4 regions of the Pseudomonas sp. MYb118 genome follow, and region 1 is predicted to be linked to each of the others. Evidence: predicted binding sites of a transcription regulator. Region 1 holds the regulator's gene; each other region holds the start of a gene.
The links. The regulator FliA, encoded in region 1, starts transcription of late flagellar genes. The targets are predictions, from matches to a motif close to CTAAAGTTTNNNNNNNNNNNGCCGNTAA.
Positions count from the first base shown of each region.

Region 2: a site for FliA is predicted at 746-773, ahead of ABVN20_RS13805 (methyl-accepting chemotaxis protein). Genes of this name have one in related genera too.
Region 3: a site for FliA is predicted at 1,229-1,256, ahead of ABVN20_RS27305 (methyl-accepting chemotaxis protein). Genes of this name have one in related genera too.
Region 4: a site for FliA is predicted at 700-727, ahead of ABVN20_RS07555 (methyl-accepting chemotaxis protein). Genes of this name have one in related genera too.

Region 1 covers NZ_JBFRXN010000001.1:23,516-25,697, reverse strand. The annotation lists gene ABVN20_RS00135 (protein phosphatase CheZ) at 1-7, opposite strand, end outside; gene ABVN20_RS00130 (chemotaxis response regulator CheY) at 30-401, opposite strand; gene fliA (RNA polymerase sigma factor FliA) at 569-1,309, opposite strand; gene fleN (flagellar synthesis regulator FleN) at 1,306-2,136, opposite strand.
Region 2 covers NZ_JBFRXN010000002.1:1,722,651-1,724,832, forward strand. The annotation lists gene ABVN20_RS13800 (LysR family transcriptional regulator) at 1-636, opposite strand, end outside; gene ABVN20_RS13805 (methyl-accepting chemotaxis protein) at 844-2,182, shown strand, end outside.
Region 3 covers NZ_JBFRXN010000004.1:279,719-281,900, reverse strand. The annotation lists gene ABVN20_RS27310 (Na+/H+ antiporter family protein) at 1-1,043, opposite strand, end outside; gene ABVN20_RS27305 (methyl-accepting chemotaxis protein) at 1,297-2,182, shown strand, end outside.
Region 4 covers NZ_JBFRXN010000002.1:376,375-378,556, forward strand. The annotation lists gene ABVN20_RS07550 (helicase HerA-like domain-containing protein) at 1-685, opposite strand, end outside; gene ABVN20_RS07555 (methyl-accepting chemotaxis protein) at 853-2,182, shown strand, end outside.

The sequences.
Region 1 (2,182 bases):
GGTCCATAGCTCCCCCGTGGCGCCGTGACTCAACCGATGCGTTCGAAAATCTTCTCGATTTTTTCTTTCAACGCCTGGGCCGTGAAGGGTTTGACCACATAGCCGTTTACACCGGCCTGGGCCGCTTCGATGATCTGCTCGCGCTTGGCTTCGGCGGTCACCATCAGCACCGGCAGGTGCTTGAGCTTTTCATCGGCGCGCACGTGGCGCAGCAGATCAATGCCGGTCATGCCAGGCATGTTCCAGTCGGTTACCAGAAAGTCGATGCTTCCGCTGTTGAGGACCGGAATGGCGGTGGTGCCATCGTCGGCCTCGACCGTGTTGGTGAACCCAAGGTCACGCAACAGGTTCTTAATGATCCGCCGCATCGTTGAGAAGTCATCAACGATGAGGATTTTCATGTTCTTGTCCAATTCGACCTCCAAGCAGTCTTAAACGCGCCCAGCACCTGGACGCGCCATTTCAATCAATTTGGCAAAGCACTCAATGACTGTCTGGAGCACAACAGATCGAGACCGGTGCGGTTCAACACCACACCAGCCACGTTCGCAGTGTCCCCACACTGCCTTCAGCGCGCTCGCCACTCCCCCAAACGCCCCCGCAAACGGGCTGCGCACTGGCTATGTAACTGGCTGACCCGAGATTCGCTGACTCCCAGGACCTCACCGATTTCCTTGAGATTCAACTCTTCGTCGTAGTACAGCGCCAACACCAGTCGCTCGCGCTCCGGCAAATTGGCAATCGCGTCCGCCAGCGCCGCCTGGAAGCGTTCATCTTCCAGATCGCGTGACGGCTCGAGATGAGCACTCGCGCCATCCTCGTGCAGACCTTCGTGTTCGCCGTCCTGCAAAAGATCGTCGAAACTGAATAACCGGCTGCCCAGGGTGTCGTTCAAAATCCCGTAATAATCATCGAGACTCAATTGGAGTTCGGCCGCAACTTCGTGATCTTTAGCGTCACGGCCGGTTTTAGCTTCAATCGAGCGAATTGCGTCGCTGACCATGCGGGTATTGCGGTGGACCGAACGTGGCGCCCAGTCCCCCTTGCGCACTTCATCGAGCATGGCGCCGCGGATGCGGATGCCCGCGTACGTCTCGAAACTCGCGCCCTTGCTGGCGTCGTATTTGGTCGACACTTCCAGCAGGCCGATCATCCCGGCCTGGATCAGGTCTTCGACCTGCACACTGGCAGGCAGACGCGCCAGCAAGTGGTAGGCAATGCGTTTGACCAGGGGCGCGTAACGCTCGATCAGCTCGTACTGCGCGTCACGCGCCGACTTCTTGTAGAGGTTGTAACCGCTGGCTGTCATAGCACCGGTCCTGCCGTTTGTTGCACGAGACGCTCGACGAAAAATTCCAGATGCCCACGCGGGTTGGCGGGCAGTGGCCAGGTATCGACCTTTTGCGCGATAGCCTTGAAGGCCAGGGAGCACTTGGAACGCGGGAAAGCTTCATACACGGCGCGTTGCTTCTGCACAGCCTTGCGCACGCTTTCGTCGTAAGGCACGGCGCCCACGTATTGTAGGGCGACGTCAAGGAAACGATCCGTGACCTTTGTCAACTTGGCGAACAGGTTGCGCCCTTCCTGCGGGCTCTGGGCCATGTTGGCCAGGACGCGGAAGCGGTTCATGCCGTAATCGCGGTTGAGCAGCTTGATCAGGGCATAGGCGTCTGTGATCGAGGTCGGCTCGTCGCAGACCACCAGCAGGACTTCCTGGGCGGCGCGGACAAAACTGACTACCGAGTCACCAATACCCGCAGCGGTGTCGATCACCAGCACATCGAGGTTGTCGCCGATATCGCTGAACGCCTGGATCAGGCCGGCATGCTGGGCCGGGCTCAGGTGCACCATGCTCTGGGTGCCGGAAGCCGCCGGAACGATACGGATACCGCCAGGCCCTTGCAGCAATACGTCGCGCAGCTCACAGCGGCCTTCGATCACGTCGGCCAGGGTACGTTTGGGCGTCAGCCCCAGCAGAACGTCGACGTTCGCCAGCCCCAGATCGGCGTCCAGCAGCATGACGCGCCGGCCGAGCTCAGCTAGAGCCAGGGACAAGTTCACTGACACGTTAGTCTTGCCGACGCCACCTTTGCCGCCGGTCACCGCGATCACCTGTACGGGATGCATGCTGCCCATGTTATTTCTTTACCTTGTCTTGCATAGACGGAGGCCACATTACTGG
Region 2 (2,182 bases), on a different contig from region 1:
CACGCTGAGCACTTCGCCGGCTTCATGAAACGGCCAATGGCGCTGCTGGCCAATGGAGGACGTACCAATCACCGGCGCACGGACCAGATCCTGAGGATGCATGGGCCGCCCCTGCGTTTGCAGAAAGTGCGGCGATGCACAGATCACCCGCCGCACTTCACCGACACGCAGCGCGTGCTGGCTGCTATCCGGCAACTCACCGATGCGCACAGCCACGTCCACGCCCTCCTCGACCATGCTCACCACACGATCGACAATCAGGCCATTGATGATCACTTCGGGAAACTGCGCCAGATAACTCACGACCACCGGCGTGACGAACAGCTCGCCGAACAACACCGGCGCGGTGATCGTCAGCTGTCCACGGGGCTCTGCGTGGCTACCCGCCGCCGAGTCCTCGGCCTCCTGCACCTCGGCCAGAATCCGCCGGCAATCATCCAGGTAACGCTGGCCGGCTTCGCTCAGGTGCACGCTGCGGGTGGTGCGCGTCAGCAACGAGGTGCCGATGCGTTTTTCCAGCGCCGCCACCGCGCGGGTCACGCTGGCCGCCGACATTCCCAGACGTCGCGATGCGGCCGAAAACCCTTGCTCTTGGGCAACCACGGAAAAAACCTGCATTTCCTGGAATCGGTCCAATGGGCGTTCCTTGATCAGATTGAAAAAAGCCGCCACAGGGCAGCGGATGAAAAACGGGCTTTAACCGATTATTTCCCCCAAAGAGATCGTACAACCGCTCTGGAATGCACTTTAGCTTCAGCCTTGGCTGCCGATCCAACGGAGGTTGGGTCCGAAAATTCGAGGCTCCAGCGACAAGCGGTTCATACACACACGGCTGGAGAACTCATGAATAGTTGGTTCGCAAATCTTAAAGTGAATGTGAAACTCGGCCTGGGTTTCGGCGTAGTGCTGGTGCTCACGGGCGTTCTCGCGCTGACCGGCTGGACCAGTTTGGGCGGTGTCATCGACCGCAGCAACCGGATGGGTGAGATTACCCAACTCAACAACGACCTGACCGCCCTACGCGCCGCACGCCTGGAATACATGCTCAGCAGCGGCAACGACGCCAGCGCCAGCCTCGTCCAGAACAAACTCGACACTTTCATCGAGCAGCAGAAAGCGCTGATCAAGGTCTCCACCGCGCCGGAGAACGTCAAGCTGCTCCAGGAGCAGAGCGAGGCGACCCATGCGTTTCAAGCGTCACTGAACAAGATGCGCGAAAGCTATCGCATCATACTCGCCGCGCGCGACGCCATGACTGTGGCAGCCGATCGCGCCATCGAGCTGGTCGACACCATCAACCGCGACGCGCAGGCCGCATCCGGTGACGATGCTTCGCGCCTGGAACAGTTCAAGGCCGCCACCGGCACCAAGGACCAGTTGATGCTGATCCGCCTGAAAGTCCGAGGCTACCTGGCCAACTTCACGCCGGAAACCGAGCGCGACGCCTTGCAGCAGTTCGAAACGGCCCTGGCCGACATCGCCACTCTCGCCCAGCGCTTGCCGAGCGCAGCGGCTCAGGCCGAGCCACTGGACAAGGCTGTGCGCGCCTACCGCGACGCCCTGCGCCAACTCATCGGCGCCACCGCACAGGTCAATGCAGCCGGTGATGCGATGAAAGCGCAAGCCGCCGACATCGAAAAAACCAGCGACCGCCTCTATCAGGTGCAGATCGAATTTCGCGACAAGGAAAGCAGCGTCGCTCGCACCCAGCAAGTCATCAGTGCGCTGCTGGCGCTGATCTTTGGCGCATTGGCCGCCGTGATCATCACCCGCCAGATCACCCATCCGCTGCGCGAGACCCTGGCGGTGGTAGAAAAAATCGCCTCCGGTGACCTGACCCTGAACGCGCCAGTGACTCGCCGCGATGAGCTGGGCGAAGTGCAGCAAGGCATCCAGCGAATGGGCGCCACCCTGCGGGACCTGATCAGCAGCATCCGCGACGGCGTCACCCAGATCGCCAGCTCGGCTGAGGAATTGTCTGCCGTGACCGAGCAAACCAGCGCCGGTGTGAACAGCCAGAAAGTCGAGACCGATCAGGTGGCCACCGCCATGCATGAAATGACCGCCACCGTGCAGGAAGTTGCGCACAACGCCGAGGAAGCGTCCCAGGCTGCGGCCTCCGCCGATGGCGATGCCCGCGAGGGTGACAAGGTGGTGGGCGAAGCCATTGCCCAGATCGAAA
Region 3 (2,182 bases), on a different contig from region 1:
CCGATGCCCATGGTCACCAGCAGCCCCACCAACAACATCAACAACGCGCCGATGCCCTGGCTGTGGCCGATCCACGCGGCCGACGCCTCGACCAGCGTCTGCACCTGGCCGGTGGCCTTCATCACCTCGGCGAACCCCGAGGCGGCGATCATGATGAAGCCGATCATGGCCATCATCTTCATACCTTCGGTGAACAGGTCGTCGGTATCGCGCCACTTGACGATGCCCGACACCGAGAAGATCAGAAAGCCCACCAGCGCACCGATGATCATCGAGTCCAGCAACAGCTGAATGATGAACGCCGCCGCGATGGCCACGCCGGCCACCATCAGGCTCAGCGGGTTGTACGTCACCGCGACCTGCTCGACCTGCTCGATTTTCGCCAGGTCGTAGACCCGTTTCTTGCGATAGCTGATGAAGGCCACGGCCAGCCCCACCAGCATGCCCAGCGCCGGGATGCCCATGGCGTGGGTGACGTTGATGCCGCTGATATCGACGCCGCTGCGGGCGACGTTGGCCAGCAGGATCTCGTTGAGGAAGATGTTGCCGAACCCCACCGGCAGGAACATGTACGGGGTGATCAGGCCGAAGGTCATGACGCAGGCGATCAGGCGACGGTCCAGTTGCAGCTTGGTCAGCACATAGAGCAGTGGCGGCACCAGCAACGGAATAAAGGCGATATGTATCGGCAGAATGTTCTGTGAAGCGATGGCCACCACCCACAGCAGCCCGATCAGCAACCACTTGACCTGGCGACCACCCGTGGCGTGCTGGCGGTCGACCATGGCCAGGGCCTTGTCCGCCAGCGCGTGGGCCAAGCCGGACTTGGCGATCGCCACCGCGAAAGCGCCGAGCAAGGCGTAGGACAACGCCACCGTCGCCCCGCCACCCAGGCCGCTGTTGAATGCCTTGAGGGTGGCGTCGATGCCCAGGCCACCGCTCAGGCCACCCACCAGCGCACCGACAATCAGTGCGATCACAACGTGCACGCGGGACAGGCTGAGTATCAGCATGACGCCGACCGCGGCAATTACAGCATTAATCATCGTTACTCCAGACAAGCGCAAACACTCCGGCCGGCAGTCTGCACAGGGCCGCCAGCGGAGTCGGGAATGGGTTTTATTAGAGGGCGCGCACTGTGCCGCAGCACCGCCACCTTGTCAAAGTCAACGCGACCGCCTGAGGGCAACAGCCCTGGATAAATTGTTTCGCGGTATTGACGCACGACATAAAGAAAGCGGATTCGCGGCCGTTAAACTGCAAAGTCGCAGATTTTTATCGAGTAAGGATACCTCCATGTCACTCCGACAACTGTCCATTCAATGGAAGATCACCCTCCTCGCCGGCCTCTGCCTGGCAGGTATCGTGACCTTGCTGGTCGGCCTTTCGCTGTATCGCATGGAGCACAGCTCCGAGCTGGTGAAAGTTTCAAGCATGGAAATGCTCAACGAGGCCGCCCAGGCCCGTATCGAATCCCGGGGCGAAATCCAGGCGCTGGAAATTCGCCGGCAGTTCATGGACGCCTATCAATATGGCCACGGATTCTCCCGTCAGGTGCTGTTCCTGCGTGATCAGGCGGAGAAACGCTTTCTCGATGCCTTCGACCTGCGCGAAGACCTGACCCGCCAGGTCAAGTCGGCGTTGCAGGCCAATCCGGAGTTGCTGGGGCTGTCCCTGGTGTTTGAGCCCAACGCGCTGGATGGCAAGGACGAACTGTTCGCCGAGCAGGCGGAACTGGGCAGCAACGACAAGGGCCGATTCGCGCTGTACTGGTCGCAACCGGCCCCCGGCAAGCTGACCTCGATGGCGCTGCCGGAAAGCGACATCGCCGACACCCGCACCGGCCCCAGCGGCGAGCCCGCCAACGCCTGGTTCACTTGCCCGCGCACCTCGCTCAAGCCCTGCGTGATCGAACCCTACTTTTATGAGATCGACGGCCAGAAGGTGCTGATGACCAGCATCGTCTTCCCGCTGATGCTCAACGGCAAAGTCATCGCTTCGCTGTCCGTGGACCTCAACCTCAACAGCCTGCAAGCGGTCAGCCAGGACGCGAGCAAAAAACTCTATGACGGCCAGACCAGCGTCAGCATCATCAGCCCGGCCGGTCTGCTCGCCGGCTACAGCCCCGACGCCAGCAAGCTCAGCCAGCGCCTGGAAGCCGTGGACAAGAGCAACGGCGCCG
Region 4 (2,182 bases), on a different contig from region 1:
TGGCATCGAGCAGGTGAATGCGTCCGCGACCATCAGCCGCAGGCTGCAGAATGTCTTCGAGTTGCAGCGCCGGCTCGCCGAACAGCGCGTCGGCCCCCTGTTGCTCCAGCACCGCCAGACGCCGCAACAGCGCCTGGCTCGAACCCGTGGTCATCAGCGCGGCGTCGTCGCCGAGCAATTCAGGGTGCTCGCGCAGGTGGTTGAGCAGCGCCTTCAGGTCCTTGAGGTCCAGCAGCAGCAGGCCTTCGCGGTCCGCGACCTTGAACGCGGCGTACAGCGCCGACTGCTGGCTGTCGGTCAATTCCAGCAGGGCACCGATCAGCAACGGGCCCATTTCGCTGAGGGTGGTGCGCAACGGATGACCGGTCTGACCGTGAATGTCCCACAGGGCCACGGGGTAAGCCTGGGGCGTGTGGTTAAGCCAGGGCATGCCATTGATGCGTTCGGCCACCTTGCCCTGGGGATTGCCTGCCGCGCCAAGCCCGCACAGGTCACCCTTGATGTCGGCGGCGAACACCGCCACGCCAGCGTCACTGAACGCTTCGGCCAGGTGTTGCAGGGTCACGGTCTTGCCAGTCCCGGTGGCGCCCGCCACCAGCCCGTGGCGGTTGGCCAGGCGCATGGCCTGGGCAATCGGCTGGCCTGAAGGGTCGGCCCCCATAACGAGTTGCGATGAATCGTGCATTTTGCCCGCCTCGATTAAACTTTGATCGCTGACGACCGATAACAGGGTTGTTGGTAATCCCCTAAGGCGAAGACGGACGTATCAACGTGACTTCATCCGTCGCCCATGTCGCGTGCCTATATAAAAGCACGTCGTGGGTCCCAAGACCTTATCGGGACATTCGATCCATGCATAAAAATATGCGCTTCAGTCACAAGATCCTGCTTGTGGCCGCCTTCATCGTCACCCTCGCCTTCGCTGCGTTCACGTCCTACAACGACTATATGCAACGCCACGCGATCCGCAATGACCTGAACAACTACCTGCATGAAATGGGCAGCGTGACGGCCAACAATATCCAGAGCTGGCTGAACGGGCGCAGCCTGCTGGTGGAAAACCTCGCACAAAACATCGCACTCGACCCACGCCGGGGCCATATCACCCAACTGCTGGAGCAGAAGACCCTCAACCGCGCCTTCGTCGCCGGTTTTCTCGGCGCCAGCGATGGTTTTTTCATCATGCGGCCCGACAACGCGATGCCCGAAGGCTTCGATCCTCGCGAGCGGGACTGGTACAAGAGCGCGCAGAACAGCGGCGTTGCGCTGCTGACTGAGCCCTACACCGATGTCTCGACCGGCAAGCAGGTGATTTCCATCGTGCAGAACATCGCTGTGCAGGGGCGGCACATCGGCGTGGTCGGCGGCGACCTGAGCCTGCAAATGATCATCGACAGCCTCAATGCGCTGGATTTCAACGGCATGGGGTTTGCCTTCCTGGTCAACGCCGACGGCAAGATTCTGGTGCACCCGGACAAAAGCCTGGTGATGAAGTCCGTGGCCCAGGCCTACCCGGATCACACGCCGCGCATCAATAGTGACATCAGCGAAGTCCAGGTCGATGGCAAAACCCGCATCGTCACATTCACCCCGATCAAGGGGCTGGCGTCGGTGAACTGGTACATCGGCCTGTCGGTGGATAAGGACCAGGCGTTTGCCATGCTCAACCAATTTCGCACCTCGGCCGTGGTGGCGACCGTCATTGCCGTGGTGATCATCATTGCCCTGCTGGGCCTGTTGATCCGCCTGCTGATCCGGCCGCTGCACGTCATGACCCGCGCCATGATCGACATTGCCGACGGCGAGGGCGACCTGACCCGGCGCCTGGCCGTCCACAACCACGACGAATTCGGCCTGCTGGGCCTGGCGTTCAACCGTTTCGTCGAGCGTATCCACGGTTCCATCCGCGAAGTGTGCTCGGCCACCGGGCAGGTCAATGAGGTGGCGCTGCGGGTGGTGGCGGCCTCCAACTCGTCGATGTTCAATTGCGATCGGCAGGCTTCACGCACCAGCAGTGTCGTTGCCGCCATCCACCAGCTCGGCGCCACCGCCCAGGACATCGCGCGCAATGCCGCCCAGGCATCGAGTCAGGCCAGCGAGGCACGCAGCCTCGCCGGGGACGGCCAGCAGGTGGTGGATCGCAACATTGTCTCGATGAATCGGCTGTCGAGCCTGCTCAGCG